Regions from separate parts of the Pullulanibacillus sp. KACC 23026 genome, predicted to be linked through region 1. Evidence: predicted binding sites of a transcription regulator. Region 1 holds the regulator's gene; each other region holds the start of a gene.

Region 1 (5,663 bases):
TCGCGTTCTCTTAATCGTGGGTCTGCTTTCACTTCTTCTCTTATTATTCCATTAATTGAAGAAAATAAAAAGAGACCATTTTACTAAAAATAATAACATTCTCCCAAAAAAAACCAACTTCCCATGACTTTTCAGTTAAAAGAACGGATTGGCATGTCGATTAAATTAGTTCTTCTAACTTATTATAATAAAAAAGATTGCAAAAAAACAGAACAGGATGGCAATTTTTTTACAGATCTTGAACATTATAGGAGCAAATACCCATTTTGATGACAGATAAGGAAAAACCACTCTTCTATAACTTCATAATAGAAAAAGTGGTTTATGTCTAAAAGAATACATTTTATGTCATAAATAGGGGTAAAGACTTCCCCCCCTATCCCTTTAGAAAGTAAAGACTTCCTTTAAACTTACTTCATTTGTTTTTGCATAGCTTTCATCATCTGATTGATCTTTTTCTGCGATGGATTTTGCCCCATTTGCATCATCATGACGCGAAGCATATTTTCATTAATTGGCGGATTTTTCTTCAAGTAATCCATCATGTATTTACGTGCTATAAAGAATCCTAACACTACGCCAAGAATGACGCCTACGATTCCAATTACAATATATAACCAAACCATGAGTATCTTCCATCCTCCTTTAATCCCACAACGATGCGCATAATCTTTGTAGTTATTATAATAATCCTATCTAAGTTTACACTATCAATGAATGAAGTACAACTCTATTCAGAAGCGTCTTTTCACAAATCATGACTGCTTATTTTACTTTCTTAATCAAATGCTTTTTCGTCGCGCGAAGCCAGCCGCTACGCTCTCCAGTGCGGTCGACTGCAAAAAAGTCAGGCTGAATGGAACGACATACTTCAAACAATAACGTCTCCGTCAATAAGCTTCCGCTGCTTTTTAAAGTTAATTGCCGTTCTTTAATCTCTAGACGTGAATGGCTTTCCTGATGGTTCGACTCTAGCATAATAACCTGCTCTCCAGCTAAACTGGTATAGCCGATCTGCTCCTTTAAACGGCGCTTTAGCAGACTTTCCATTCGAAAGACAGGAATAGTCTCGGTAATAAAGTCGATTTGTTTCTCAAGCTGACATCGCTCATTCGGATCGGTGGTATGAAACGCCTCTGAAAACAATTGAGCTAGCAAAGCTTCTTTTCCAGTATACGCCTCTCGGACCTCTTCTTTTATAATAAAAATATCATAATGCCTCATAGCCATCCCTCCGACTCACAGTGTTTGTCCATATTATAGACAAGACCCTCTGAAAAAGCTGTCGAATGAGAAGAAGAAACACCTACTATATTTTGTCACACTGACACAGATTTTACCGATTCAGAATGTTCGCTTAGAATTTTGGTCGCGCGGTATGGGAGTGAGCTCCTTTACTAAAGCCGCAAACCACCTGCTGCTAGACTCAGGAGTTGTCCTTCTGATGCTTTCAAAAGATCATCTGATTTGCTTGCGATTCACCGACTTTCGCGAATCGGCACGAATACCTTCTGCCTATTAATTAGGCAATGGTTTCTGTAAAGGCTACTTTGAGCGAACTTTTGCGGCTAGCCTCCTGTTCAAATCAACCGATTCTGTTCTCGGATATAGACTAAAAAAGACCCATCATGACAGGGTCTCTTTAAGATCATTTACTTAATAGGGGCTCCCCCCATTTGAACAATCCTCAACAAGAGTAAGTCCAAACAAATCGATTCTAGTGCTTACTTCTCCGTTCCTTGGATTGCTTTAATTTGAGCGGTGTGACATCGTCCCCATTAGGATCAACGACTTTGATGGTATGCAAATGATCTTTAAAACCCGAACGGAATGCTTCTAAATAGGCTTGACGCAAATGAGCCTGTTCTTTTTTCTCTGCAGGTGTCAACCCTTCCGACTTTGATTTTCTTGATAGTTCTGATATACGGGCAAGCTTTTCTTTCTCTAGCATTATTACTCTCCTTTAAACAGTAGGCTGCTTCCATAAACTTTATTGCTTCTTAACACACGAAAAATAGCAAGAAGCTTTTAGAAAAAAGCCATGACGTTTGACTCCTAACTACACCGACGGCAGCCATTTAGTTTCAAAAATGAATGACATAAGCTTAACGTATTAAAAAGAGATGTTCAAGTCCTCTGCTTTTAGTGAGGCACCCCTGCACCCGCAATCTGATTTGCAGTGCCACCGGGTTCATTCTGATCGGTTGGAATCAGCAGGGTTTGTCCAGCTTTAATTTGATCACGATTATGTAATTGATTGTTCGTTTCCACCCATGACATAAATTGTGCGGCAGACATTTTCCCTTTATATTTCTCGCTTAATGACCAAAGCGTATCACCACGTTGGACCTTTATTGATGCGGAATGACTGGCATCTGATTGTTTCAAATCGTGCACTGTAAAAGCAATACACGCTACAATTAAACCGATAAAAACTATATATAAGACCGAATAAGAATGTGATTTGGATAGTGATGGTGAGTGTTCCATTTAAAATCCCCCTGCAACGAATGTATGTTCGCTTTATATAATAATAGGAATACACGTTCGTGTCAAGCGTTCTTTTCGAACGAATGTTTGCACCTTATATGGGAGCATGCTATACTTTTAATAGAGAACGAATGTTTGGGGAACGAGGAGCTTAGGAGGGACATGGGATGGAATTATCAAAACGGCAACAAGCGATCGTTGATTTTATTCGAAGCGAAGTAGATAAAAAGGGCTACCCACCATCAGTACGAGAAATTGGAGATGCCGTCGGCTTAGCTTCTAGTTCAACCGTACACGGCCATTTATCGCGATTAGAGAAAAAGGGAATCATTCGGCGCGATCCAACTAAGCCTCGCGCTATTGAATTAATACAGCCCGGGCAAGACTTACCGCGTACACAAGGGGAAGACAGTCTGATGCTGCCGATTGTTGGACGAGTGACAGCTGGTGAGCCGATTACAGCTATTGAAAATGTTGAAGATTACTATCCTGTTCCTGTCAACATGGTAGGTCATGAAGAGGCTTTTATTCTAAATGTGGTTGGGGAAAGTATGATTAATGCCGGCATTCTTGATGGAGATAAGGTGGTCGTGAGGCAGCAGAATACCGCAAATAACGGCGATATTATTGTTGCGATGACCGAAGAGGATGAAGCCACCGTTAAACGTTTTTTCAAAGAAAAAGACCATATTCGTCTTCAACCCGAGAATCCTTTTATGGCACCTATTCTTGTACCAACCTGTACGATTCTAGGAAAAGTAGTCGGTGTTATCCGAGAGATTCATTAAATGTAAGAGGCTGGGACAAAACTAAATTAGCTGACTTAAACTCTGAACACTAAATGTTTATACGTACAGAAGCAAATAGAAGGCGTAGTCAAAATACGGAGACCCCTGCGGGAACAGCACGTGTCCGAAGACCCCGCAAGCAAGCGTTTTTCTTGCTGAGGAGGCTTGGGCCGTGCCCGAGGAAAGCGACGTATTTTGACGAGCGTTTCATAATTGACTTAACTTATAAATGAAAAACCGAACCCATCACGTTAATCTGTGAATAAGTTCGGTTTTTTCTATTCGTAAACTACGCCTGTCCCAGCCTCTTAGTGGTTCAATCATTCCTCTTTAAGTTTTTGTCGGAGTATTAAACGTTCAAGATATTTCTCCTTTATATAAGAGGCACGATCTTTTAAACCCTCTCAATCTCCCTCTCCCAACTTTAGCGTTTCCTCAAAAATCGACATATGAAACTATCTCCACTCATACAAGTGCCTCTGCTGACTACTGACAAACTCATTAGATCTATGGGCCCCCTTTTAGTTGTTAAGTATTTGGTTCTAATAAACCATTAAAATTGGCGCATGCCATGAGGGAATTTTACTATACAAGGGAATAGAAAACGGCATACCTTATCGAAGAAAGGAGAAGGTGTATGTGATTTTACATCGGAATAAGTTTAAATGGATGGGTGGTGAAATAAATGGAGAATCATGAAAAGGATTTACAAAAGGCAATAAAAAAATTACAGAATACTAGAGAGGGCAACAAATTAAACGACACCCGAGAGATCCAAGATGGAATTAGCTATGTAATAAAAGATTCGAAATATCAAAAAACCATTGAAGTCGATCATTCATTTAATAATATTTACATCTCATTTAATAATAATTTCTATTGCTGCAAAGAACCCCCGCCTATTCCCACTATCATGTTGACTTCACAAAAATATTTTTCGAAAGTTTCTAATGGAACAATTTTAGGATCGGACTTAATAATTTCTGTAAATTCGTTTGTAGATGATGATGGAACGCCCATTGAGGCGTTTCCTAAGTTATATCAATACTTCAATTTGTATATAAACGGAGTCATTCAACAAAACGGCGTTGGTTCTGTTGATCCTTTCCAACTCACTATTAAAAACGGCTCCATTCTAGATAAGGATGATCCGATTTCATTGGAATTTGTTATGACTAATACTTTATGAAAGGAGGTGATAACCATGGCAGCTTCGCTTATTCCCCCTAACCTAAAATCATATAAATACTATGCTCCTGCTAGTGCTGGGACTGTTACAGGTTCTGATCTAGTCATTGCAGCCACTGCATTTGTAGATGACAGCGGCGCTTCGATCACTGCCTTCAACACAAGCTTTGCAAATCTTACACTTTTTATTAACGGACAACCGCAAGAAAACGGTGTATCCGCTGTTACATCATCAGACTTAACAATTACTGATGGTGCTACTTTGGATCCAGGCGACCCAATTGTCCTCAATCTCGTCTACAACTTCTAATTATTTTAAAGCGCAAACGCATCCTTAATTAGCCATGATGGCCACTAGAAATTCACCGAGAAAGTTCCAAAAATAGATAAGCCATTTGCTCTGTGATGCCTTGTTTGTAACTTTCCTTACTGTCACCGTCTGAGGATCTCGATAAAGTTAAAAATCGTGTAGGAGGGAGCGACTGGCTCCCTTTCTCTCTCACCATACATACGGATCGGAATTAAATAAGAGCCACTACAAAGTGATTCAGTCTTTCGTTTCCATGGAGGATCATCGCTGATTTCTCTTTATTCCCCTCTAGAAAAAAATGGTAAGTAAAGGGAGCTAGGAGAAAATTTGAATCCTATCCTGGCATTTTTTAGGGTGCTGTTTCGTGGGTGCTCCTGCTTCATTACAAAAAAATAATTTCCACCCACAAAAGAAAATCCCCTTAACACCAATGGTATCAAGGGGTCCTGCTATTAATACAAGCTCATGTACTGCTCGCGCTCCCAAGGATGGACTTGAGTGCGGAACATATCCCACTCAATTTCCTTAGCTTCAACGAAATGGCTAAGGGCGTGAGACCCGAGTGCTTTGGTGATCACTTCGTCAGCTGTCATGACTTCGAGCGCTTCTTTCAAAGTGCTTGGAAGGTCATTAATCCCAGCTGCTTCACGCTCTGCTTTATCCATTACATAGATATTGCGGTCCGTTGGTGCTGGCGGAGTAAGCTTGCGTCTCACACCATCAAGGCCGGCAGCAAGCAAGACCGCCATTGCAAGATATGGATTCGTTGATGGATCCACACTGCGCACTTCAATACGAGTGCTTAAGCCGCGTTTAGCTGGAACACGAATAAGCGGTGAACGGTTGCGTAGTGACCAAGCCACATAACAAGGTGCTTCATATCCAGG
Region 2 (5,663 bases), 1.5 Mb from region 1:
GCGGGATAGCCTGGTCTATGGCTTTTTCCAAGAGGGGCAGCTGCATCGCTTTTGACTGCCCCAAACGTTTGCTTCCAAGCCAGTGAGTGGACCCGAGTGAGAAAACGATTTGATCTCATTTTCTATGGCTCTTCTTCATAATAGTAGTAACGGAGACGACTATTATACAAGGAGTGAGTAGGTTGGCAAAGAAAGTGCTTATTGTGACGGGGGATGCTGTTGAAGCTTTAGAAGTCTATTATCCTTATTATCGTCTGCTTGAAGCAGGGGTAGAAGCGGTCATCGCCTCACCGACAAAGAAAAAATTACAAACGGTCATCCATGATTTTGTTGGGTGGGATACCTACACGGAGAGCAAAGGATATATGCTCGAATCCCATACCTCTTTTGCGGAAGTTGATCCCACCGACTACGATGGGCTGATCATTCCGGGAGGACGCGCTCCTGAGTACATTCGCCTAGATTCGAATCTGCAAAACATTGTCGCTCATTTTTTTGAGGCAGAGAAGCCCGTTGGAGCCATTTGTCATGCTGTTCTAGTTCTCGCTGCTTTAAAAAATAAGGCTTATTTTGAAGGAACAACCATGACGGCTTATACAGCCTGCCGTCCGGATGTTGAAGGACTGGGAGCTACTTATGCTGAAGACACCCTGCATGTGGAAGCCAATCTCGTTTCTGGTCATGCGTGGCCCGATCTTCCCGGTTTTATGAGAGAATTTCTCAAGCTGCTGGAGAGTTCGAAGTGAGAGCAGGGTTACTTCACCCACATCTTGAAACAGGCTGATTTTCAGTACGCGTCCATTTTTTGGGCAAGATTAACTAGTTAATCTAAGTTCAATATTGTTCACAAAATCTCTTTTATCACATATTGCCATAAAATTGGGGCTTATCGCACAAAAAGGCGAAAAGCCTTATTTTTATTGAACTTTTTAATAAAAATAGGTGCCTGTTTGGAATGTGACCCCTTGCAATCTGAATAAATAAGAGTTAAAATGTGAACAAATAGTGAATAGAATGTGACGAAAAGTTGAAAACTAATTCTTGTAATCTTGACAAATAAAGCCAGAGGTGATTTTCATGATGAGGGTAATCAATTACTTAAGTAGTGTAGAAGCGGGTCTCGGTATTTTGATGGCCATTGTTCTTCCTCATACGATTGGTTATGTATTCGGCGGCGGTCTCATCCTCGGTGCTGTATTTACCTTCTTTATCGGTTTGGGGCTCAACATGATGGCTACCTTTAATGATCGCCAAAAAGGCCATGACACAACCGCACAAATTCAACAGCCCGTTGAAAGCATTAACAAAGGAATCTGAAAACGAAGCCAGCGATCCACCCACATGGACCGTTGGTTTTTTTGTGGCTTAAGAAATGAGAGGCTAGCGGCATGCCCACCATTTTGGCTTGCGCAGCGCCCAATTTCGTGTGAAAGTGCAGTTTGCCCACCATTTTCGCTCCGCACTTGCCTCAATTTAGTGTATTGGAGCCTCCATCCCACGCTTGGGGCCCGCTCACGCAACACCTCGATTTGGTGTGTGGAGGCTCCGAACGCACATAAAGGGCTCCTGAAATCAGGAGCCCTTTTAATAAATGGTTTCACAAGGAGGGGATTGGGGGTGCTAATTTTATAGGATAAACCGTGCAAGGTTGTTGTGTTCTTGCTCAGGATCTGAAGCATCTTGGTCCTGCCGGTGGATGTTTCAACGTGTTTGGCTGATTAGGGTGAACCCGAGGCGTGCCCCCAAAGGATTATGCCTCGGGCAGCGGGTTAGTAAGTTTGACACCGTAGAAAAAGCCCTGTCCTCTTTTCATTCTATTAGAGTGTGGCTGGCCAAGTCTAAGACACTTTGATTGTTCGGCCAAAAGGGACTTTGGGAACATAGGTGTCCGGGACAAGCCAGACTACTTGATAGCCGACTTCTAAGTTCTCATAAAAGTAGCCGGTAACGTCCGTGATATAAAAGAGGACATCGATTTGCTCTTTTTCCGCCCACTCGAGCACATCTGTATAGGACGATTTCCCGTGTGTATACCACTTGAGCGTCGCTTCGTTAATAGGGGAGACGTCTCTTAATTTATAATCGGCCTGGACGAGGAGGGTGTCCGGCTTCACTTCCTTAAATAACTGGATGATATTTTGAATAAGCGAGGTTTTCGTTTCGTTCGTTGACGTATCAATGGCAAGCGCCACTTTTTTCTCTTGATTTTCCTTGATTTTGGTTAAAACTGCATGATGCCACTTCATCGGATGTCCCCTCTCCTGTTGGATGAAAAGCGCCTTGTTAGTATATAACCAGCAAAGTAAACTATTCAGAATAAAGCTTGGAATAACGGGGAGCCATCAGGATGGTCCTTGACTTTTTACGGTTGAAGTGACAGCTCTAAAATAGAGTGAAGCTCAATCCATTTAGGTTCGCCATCTTCTGTCATAAATTTCAATTGCTTTTGTCTAGAATTTAAAGCCAAAATGCGTCCATACCAGACCTCGTTCTGATAGGGGTTAAAAAGGGTTAAGGCAATATTGGACTGAGTATCAAAGGCTTGCAGCAGAGCCCGGTCCAATTGTTCCCGTTCTTGTTCATCTAAAACGGGAAGGCTATTTTTTCTCAAGTCACGGCGGTGCTCTAAAAATTGTTCCCTGTGTTCGGGGAGCATCATTCGGCTGGACTCCCACATTAGATTAGATCCGGGTGTCAGTTTGTTTCGTTTCATCCTCATTTCTCTCCTAAATCCTAATCTTTTGGCTTTCTCCTAAAATCTAATGGTTCTATTTATAATGTCCGCCAATTTTTTTGGAGCGTTCAAAGGCCTGACCCGCTGCAAGCAGAGAGGCTGCGCGGACTAAAGTGGCACTGCCGTATTTGGCGTTGATTATATCCATGGCCTTTCCCAGCTTTTCTTTTTTTATAGGGGAGTCAAACAGCCGGAGTTGGTATTGATCGGCCGGCTGGAGGTCGGACAGCGTCACACCTAAGCTTCGAACGGGCAGACCGTCCCAATGACGTTTAAAAAGATCAAGTGCCGGTTTGTAAATATCGGTCCCAAAGTTGGTTGGAAAGGGCAGTTTCATTTGCCGATAAAAGCCTGTTGGATGATCGAAGTCAATGCCTCTTACGCCAACAGAAAGGGTGTACCCCTGGTAATTTTTTGCTCGGCAGCGACGGGCGACCTCTTCAGACAGTTCAAGTAAGACAACATGAATCTCTTCAAGTGTTTTATAGTCTCGGGGCAGGGTCATATGATGGCCAATTGCTTTTTGGGTATCATGAGTTTGGACGGTTACTCGTGAATGATCAATACCGTTCGCGGTCAGCCAAAGGACCTCTCCATTAATCCCCCAACGCTTTTTTAGCCGCTCCAATGGGAATTCCGCCAAATGACCAATCGTCCGTATCCCCATTCGCCGGAGATGCTCGGTCATCCGCGAACCCACCCCAAACATTTTATGAATCGGCAGCCTCCATAAGGTTTCCTTTAAATTCGTTTGATCTAATTGAAAAATACCCGTTGCATTTTTCTTAGCAAAGTTATCGCATGCCATTTTAGCCAAAATTTTGTTAGGTCCGATTCCCACCCGGCTATAGACATGCGTCTCCTTCAAAATGGCGTTTTGAATTTTGTGAGCGATTTCCCGTGGAGGGCCAAAAAGTTTTTGGCTTCCCGTTACGTCTAAAAATTGCTCATCAATGGAATAAGGTTCTACCAAATCTGTGAATCGTTCAAAAATCTTAGTGATTTCGAGTGACATTTCGATATACCGTTGCATGCGCGGTCGAACAATGACGGCTTGAGGGCATTTAGCTTGGGCCTGCCATAAGGCCTCAGCTGTTTTGACCCCGTATTTCTTTGCCAGTGGGCACGCCGCAAGGATGATGCCGCTTCGCCTTTCAGGATCTCCTGATACAATGACGGGTCGGTCGCGAATTTCTGGATGATCGGCCTTTTCAACGGAGGCATAAAAGGACTGCATATCAATAAGAAAAACGATACGCTCTTGCACCCCTACCACCCTTTCTTACGATAAGCGAACGTATGTTTCTTTTTTATTATATGCGAAAATATGTTCGTTATTCAATGGAAAAAGATGTTTATTAGAAAATAGTGGGGGCAACTTCTTCAAGTCGCCATTTTTTTCAGTAGAGGTTGGCCTTTAGAAGGTCATTTTTCATAAAAAGTAAGGTTTATGTTCATCCTTAAAATAGACATCATGTAAAGAATTGGATGATTAAAATGAGTTGGATGAAGACCTTATTAGGCTTAGGCAAGGGCTCTAAAAAACAACAGGATCTGCAATCGGTAGAGAAAAGAACGCCTTATAAGGGAAATCTGGATGAGGCGATTGCGTATATAAAAAAAATACTAAAAGATAATGATGATTTGGAAGATCGTCCGCTTAGGCTCGCGGGAAAACGGGCCAGTATGATTTTTATTCAAACGATCGTTGAGAAACAGCAGTTGATGTACATCATTCAAAAATTGCAAAACTTTCATCAGGCTAATGCGGGCATTCCTTTTACCAGAGAGCTTGTGACGGAACATGTGAATTCGGTCAGCGCCAAGGAATGCGATACGTTGGAAGAGGCTATCACGAATATTCTTGCTGGCCTTACCGTTCTTTTTATTGAGGGTGAAGACAAAATTGTTGTCTTAAACACTATTTCAATTCCGAAGCGGACACCGGAGAAGCCAGACATTGAAACCTCCACACGGGGAACGCAAATCGGATTGGTCGAAAATGGTGAAGATAATATCGCGTTAATCCGAAGCCGGATTAAAGACCCCTCTCTTAAAGTGAAAAAATTTACGGTGGGGAAGCGAAGTTGCACGTCTGTTTATCTTTGTTATATGGATAGTGTTGCTAATCCGGTAGCGGTAGAAACGGCGAAACAGCGGATTCAAGCGATTGATGTGGATATGGTCAACCAATCAAGCGATGTGGAAATGCGGATAAAGGATATGCATTATACACCGTTTCCGTTAACCCGACCGACTTCACGGGTTGATAACATCTCAAAAGAAATTGGCCAAGGTAAGTTTGCTATTGTGGTAGACGGAGATCCGACAGCGGTGCTTGCCCCCGCTACTTTACAGGATTTTTATCAAACGATGGAAGACTATGGCCGAACCTTTTGGGAGGCTTCCTTTATCCGTTGGCTGCGTGTTATTTCATTTATCATTGCGCTTTTGCTTCCAAGTCTGTATGTGGCTTTAACCGAGTACAATCCTGAGTTCTTGCCACTGACGTTAAGCTTGCGCATTGCAGAGTCCCGGGCAGGGGTTCCGTTTCCGGCCGTAATTGAGGTTTTCATGATGGAGCTTATTATTGAAATCCTACGCGAGGCAACGCTCCGAATGCCTAGTCAAATGGGTCAAACCATTGGCATTGTTGGCGGTTTAGTTATCGGTCAAGCCACTGTTGCTGCTGGACTTGTCAGCAATATTCTCATTGTCATTATAGCTTCTACCGCCGTTGCGAGTTTCGTGCCGCCAAGCTACGAAATCGCTCAAACATGGCGTCTATGTAAATATTTTGTTTTTTTATGTACCTGTTTGTTAGGGTTTTACGGGATGCTTCTTTCTAATATTGTCCTTCTCTACCATGTGGCTTCCCTGAAATCTTTCGGGGTCGATTATCTGGCACCGCTTGGAGGACGTTATTTTA
Region 3 (5,663 bases), 850 kb from region 1:
ACGACTAATTGCACATCCTCTGCAGCCACGACCACTTCTAAATCAATCTTAATCTCCTCGATTTCGGCCTCAATAACGGTTCGCCTAGGTGAACTGAACCGTTTTTTAACATCGAGCAATTCAGATTTAATCACGTTGATTAAACGTTTCTCAGAACCCAAAATAGCTTCGAGCTCAGCAATTTTCTTTTCAAGCTCCTCTGCTTCCGCTTGGAGTGTTTGTATATCGGTATTCGTTAACCGATATAATTGAAGGTTAACTATGGCTTCTGACTGCGGTTCGGTAAACTGAAAAGCTGTCATTAAATTTTGTTTAGCGTCTTTTTTGTCCTTAGACGCACGAATCGTTGCAATCACTTCATCCAAAATCGAGATCGCTTTAATCAATCCATCAACGATATGGCGTCGATCGCGCGCTCTTTGAAGTTCATATTGAGATCTGCGAGTTACAACTTCTTTTTGGTGATCAATGTAGGAGGTAAGGATATCCTTTAACCCCATAAGCTTAGGTGTTTTTTTGGATATAGCCACCATGTTGAAATTGTACGTAATCTGAAGATCTGTGTTCTTATAAAAATACTTTAGGATGCCTTCTGCATCGCCATCTTTTTTTAGTTCGATGACAACGCGAAGACCTGTCCGATCGGTTTCATCACGAACTTCAGCTACTCCCTCGACCTTTCGATCTAAACGAAGCTCCTCCATCTTTTTCACAAGATTGGCTTTGTTGACATCATAAGGGAGTTCAGTAATGACGATTTGCTCGCGACCACCCTTAAGCGGTTCAATTTCTGCTTTTCCTCGCAGTACGACCTTGCCTTTTCCAGTTTGATAGGCTTTCTTTATTCCTTCAAGTCCTTGGAGGATGCCTCCGGTTGGAAAATCTGGCCCCTTTACGAACTGCATCAGATCGCCGAGCGTGCATTCAGGGTGTTCCATCGCATAAATGGTCGCATCAATCACTTCATTTAAATTATGAGAAGGAATATCCGTTGCGTAACCGGCCGAAATTCCGGTGGATCCATTAACAAGGAGATTGGGGAATTTGGCTGGAAATACAATCGGTTCTTCCGTTGAATCATCAAAGTTTGAGACAAAATCAACGGTTTTCTTATCGATATCGCGAAGCAGTTCTGATGCAATGGCAGAAAGACGAGCTTCTGTATAACGCATAGCAGCCGGCGGGTCGCCGTCAAGAGACCCGTTATTACCGTGCATTTCGATTAAGACATTGCGCATCTTCCAGTCTTGGCTCATCCGAACCATTGCTTCGTAAACGGATGAATCCCCGTGCGGATGATAATTACCAATGACATTACCAACCGTCTTGGCTGATTTTCTAAAAGGTTTTTCTTGCGTGTTCCCTTCCTGATGCATCGCAAACAAAATGCGTCGCTGTACTGGTTTTAAGCCATCACGAACATCTGGTAAGGCACGTTCTTGAATGATGTATTTACTATATATCCCGAAGCGATCGCCTATAACGTCTTCTAGCGGGAGGTCTAATAGTTTCTCAGGCTTTCCCATGTATTAAACTCCTTCCGTGACGGATAGGTTTTCATTTTCAAGAATATTGGTTTCTTCATCCAATCCAAAGGCCACATGTGATTCGATCCATTTGCGTCGGGGCTCAACCTTATCCCCCATCAATACAGAAACTCGGCGTTCAGCACGAGCGAGGTCATCTATTTTGACGCGAATAAGCGTTCGCGTTTGCGGGTCCATCGTGGTTTCCCATAATTGATCAGCATTCATCTCACCAAGCCCTTTATAACGCTGAATGATATAACCTTTTCCGATTTTTTGAACAGCTTCTCTAAGACCTTTTTCATCCCATGCATATTCAATCACTTCTTTTTTTCCAGTCCCTTTGCTAACTTTGTACAAAGGCGGAAGGGCGATAAAGACTTTCCCTGCTTCCACAAGCGGTCTCATATAGCGATAGAAAAACGTCAGAAGCAATACTTGAATATGAGCTCCGTCGTTATCAGCATCCGTCATGATGACTATTTTATCGTAATTGCAATCCTCAAGCGTAAAATCATTCCCCACACCTGCACCGATCGCGTGAATAATTGTATTTATTTCTTCATTTTTAAAGATATCCTGAAGTTTGGCTTTTTCCGTATTAATGACCTTGCCTCGCAGCGGAAGTACGGCTTGAAAAGTGCGGTCGCGTCCTTGTTTAGCAGAACCTCCTGCTGAGTCACCCTCGACTAAATAAAGCTCATTCTTGTCGCGATTCTTTGAAGAAGCAGGCGTTAGCTTCCCGCTTAAGATGGTATCACGGCGCTTGCTTTTCTTGCCGTTGCGCGCTTCATCCCGAGCTTTTCGTGCGGCTTCCCGAGCTTGAAACGCTTTGATCGCCTTACGAATCAGCATTTCGCTTATTTTGGGATTCTCATTTAAGAAATAAGTTAATTGTTCGGATACAACCGCATCAACGGCTGAGCGTGCTTCACTTGTTCCTAACTTGCCTTTTGTTTGACCTTCAAATTGTAAAATGGACTCCGGAACTCGAACCGAGACGATGCCGGTAAAGCCTTCACGTATATCTGAGCCTTCTAGATTTTTATCTTTATCTTTTAATAGACCTGCTTTACGAGCATAGTCATTAAAAGCACGTGTGACAGCTGTCTTAAAACCGGATTCATGAGTACCCCCATCTTTTGTCCGAACATTATTAACAAAGGATAATATATTCTCAGAATAAGCATCGTTAAATTGAAAAGCCACTTCAATTTCAATGTCGTTTTGCTCGCCTTCAAAAGAAGCGACGGGATGAAGGATATCCTTATCCTCGTTCAAATACTCAATGAACGCCTTAATTCCCGTTTCATAATGGTAGGTTTCTTCTTCCCCATTTCGTTGATCAACCAATCGAATGGACATTCCTTTTAACAGGAAGGCCGCTTCTCTTAACCGCTCACTTAATACCTCAAAGTTATAAGTCGTTGTGCTAAATATAGTGGGGTCCGGCTTAAAATGAATCTCGGTACCAGTTTGCCGGGTTGTCCCAATTTTCTCAAGTGTCGTGACTGGCTTTCCACCATTCTCAAAGCGCTGACGAAAAATGGATCCGTCTCGCTTAATTGTGACAACCAGCCATTCGGAAAGAGCATTAACAACTGAAGCGCCGACACCATGTAATCCGCCAGATGTTTTATAGCCGCCCTCGCTGTTAAATTTTCCTCCTGCATGAAGAACCGTTAAGATGACCTCGGGAGTCGGTTTGCCTGTCCGGTGCATTCCCGTCGGCATCCCCCGCCCTTGATCCAAAACGCTAATGCTATTGTCTTTATGAATCGTGACGGTTATGGATTCACCAAAACCGGCAAGCGCCTCATCGACTGCATTATCGACAATTTCGTAAACCAAATGATGCAAACCTCTCGCATCTGTAGATCCTATATACATACCAGGACGTTTACGAACGGCCTCTAGTCCTTCAAGAACTTGAATTGTATCATCCGAATAAACATTTGTATTTGCCAAGTCATTAACTCCTTTCAAAAAGCAGGCCTTGCTATATAAAACGTTCGTTTTTAAACGGTTTGGTCTAACTGTTGAACTTTCCAACGTTTTAATGTCTGTCTATTAGCATAGCATGTGTGAGGAAACTTGGGTAGTCATTTTCAAAAAAAGGGATCATTTGTTCGTTTTTCATTGACTTGGAAATTTGGGTAAAAAAGGGATGATCACAATCCAAGATCATCCCATTCTTCAAACAATCAATTATACACCTAAAAGGCGTCTATGTTCCACCATGATACAGCGGTCCATGATAGGAGTTATGTTATGTTCCTTGAGAAGGTGATAGGCAGTTTCACTGGAAAGACCGAGTTGTGCCCAAAAAACAGGTGCGCCAATGTCTATCGTTTCCTCAGCTACTTCTGTTAGAAATTCAGACCGCCTAAAAACATTCACAATATCAATCGATTCCGTAATATCTGCTAAACGCTTCACCGCTTTTATACCGAATACTTGTTCTACTTGGGGATTAACAGGGATAATCTCATAGCCTTTTTGCAACAAATAGTGAGCAATTTGATAGGACGTTCTGCTAGGTTTGTCAGAAAGGCCAACAACAGCAATACGTTTAGTTTTTTGCAAAATCGTTTTCATCTCTTGATCTTCCGGCAGCTTGATCATAGAAAATCGCCCCTTCTGATATCTGTCATGTTCGATCCGAACACGATTTACATTAATTGTTCCTACTTCTTCTTTATTTTATAACGGTTGCCAAGACAGAGAGCAGCCGTTCTCCAATTTTCACCAAATAATGGATTAGAGGTTATAAAGAGACCGATATTTATCGGTTAGATAACGAATTAAAGGCTCTGCCTGAAGTGAGTGACCCGTTACATCCTGGATAATTTCAATTGGTTTTTTAAGCGCTCCATACTGATGTATGTTCTGATTAAGCCATTGTCTGATAGGTGTAATCTGGCCCTCAGCCAAAAGGGCATCATAATTAGGCAGATCGTTCAACATAGCCTGTTGGAATTGGGCCGCATAGATATAGCCGAGTGCATAGGACGGGAAATAGCCAAAAGAACCACCTGACCAATGGATATCCTGAAGCACACCTTCACGGTCATTTGAAGGCTCAAGACCAAGATAGGCTTTATATTTTTCATTCCAAATTCCAGGAAGATCTTTAACCTTGAAGTCGCCGTTAAACAGGCCTTTTTCTATCTCGTATCGCACCATTATGTGTAGCGGGTAGGTAAGCTCATCAGCTTCAATTCGAATGAGAGAGGGCCCTGCCACATTAACCGCTCGATAAAAATCATCAACGTTCACCTGATCAAACTTGCCCTTCGCATATTTTTGAAATTGCGGATAATAATGATTCCACAAAGCACGGTTTTGACCAATGAATTTCTCGAAAAAGAGCGATTGTGATTCATGAATCCCCATAGAGGTCCCTGTACACAGGCCTGTTCCAATAAGATCTTTTGATAGATTTTGTTCATAAATCCCATGGCCGCCTTCATGTAAGGTTCCAAAGAGGGCAACCCTGAAATCATTTTCACGATAATGAGTGGTCACACGGACATCTCCCGGATTTAATCCAGTTGCAAAAGGATGTTCCGTGACGTCAAGGCGCCCCGCTTCCAAGTCATAGCCAATTTCTTTGAGCATATAAAGGCCAAATGCATGCTGGTCCTCTTTAGGGAAATGTTGAAAGAGAAAGTCAGTTTGAGGCTGTCCAGCTTCTGAAATCGCTTGTACAAGTGGGACGATTGCTTCACGAACCTGGTTAAACACCCGATCAATGGTCTTGACGGTAACGCCCGGTTCATATTGATCAAGTAAAACATCATATTTGGTTTCTTTTGTCCCCCAATAACCAATAAAACGTTGGTTGTAATCCACAAGTTTTTCTAAGTAAGGCTGAAGGCGTGAAAAATCAGCCGCTTGTTTAGCCTCTTCCCACACATTTTCGGCGTTTGATTGGAGGACAACATATTCATGGAATTCTTTAGGAGGGATTTTCATGTTTTGATCGTACTTCTTTTTCGCTTCTTCAATGGAACGCTTCGTTACAGGACTTAATCCATTTTGAACAGATGGGTCTGTTAGGGCATCTATATAGCTTTTCATTTCATCTGAAGTGGATAGATTATAAATTTCTTGTGAAAGGGTTCCAATGACTTC

What was found. The regulator LexA, encoded in region 1, represses DNA repair genes until DNA is damaged. The targets are predictions, from matches to a motif close to CGAACATATGTTCG.
Region 2: a site for LexA is predicted at 4,055-4,068, ahead of dinB (DNA polymerase IV). Genes of this name have one in related genera too.
Region 3: a site for LexA is predicted at 3,645-3,658, ahead of parE (DNA topoisomerase IV subunit B). Genes of this name have one in related genera too.

The regions. Positions count from the first base shown of each region.
Region 1 is NZ_CP119107.1:3,302,313-3,307,975, forward strand. Features, by position in the region: gene PU629_RS15375 (YneF family protein) at 411-626, opposite strand; gene sirA (sporulation inhibitor of replication protein SirA) at 766-1,224, opposite strand; gene PU629_RS15385 (DUF896 domain-containing protein) at 1,718-1,951, opposite strand; gene yneA (cell division suppressor protein YneA) at 2,143-2,490, opposite strand; gene lexA (transcriptional repressor LexA) at 2,658-3,278, shown strand; gene PU629_RS15400 (DUF4183 domain-containing protein) at 3,964-4,467, shown strand; gene PU629_RS15405 (DUF4183 domain-containing protein) at 4,483-4,776, shown strand; gene glnA (type I glutamate--ammonia ligase) at 5,229-5,663, opposite strand, start outside.
Region 2 is NZ_CP119107.1:1,800,150-1,805,812, forward strand. Features, by position in the region: gene PU629_RS08390 (DJ-1/PfpI family protein) at 183-746, shown strand; gene PU629_RS08395 (hypothetical protein) at 1,081-1,317, shown strand; gene PU629_RS08400 (VWA-like domain-containing protein) at 1,839-2,246, opposite strand; gene PU629_RS08405 (YolD-like family protein) at 2,363-2,713, opposite strand; gene dinB (DNA polymerase IV) at 2,769-4,001, opposite strand; gene PU629_RS08415 (spore germination protein) at 4,232-5,663, shown strand, end outside.
Region 3 is NZ_CP119107.1:2,452,883-2,458,545, reverse strand. Features, by position in the region: gene parC (DNA topoisomerase IV subunit A) at 1-1,526, opposite strand, end outside; gene parE (DNA topoisomerase IV subunit B) at 1,530-3,494, opposite strand; gene PU629_RS11415 (CoA-binding protein) at 3,735-4,151, opposite strand; gene PU629_RS11410 (carboxypeptidase M32) at 4,287-5,663, opposite strand, start outside.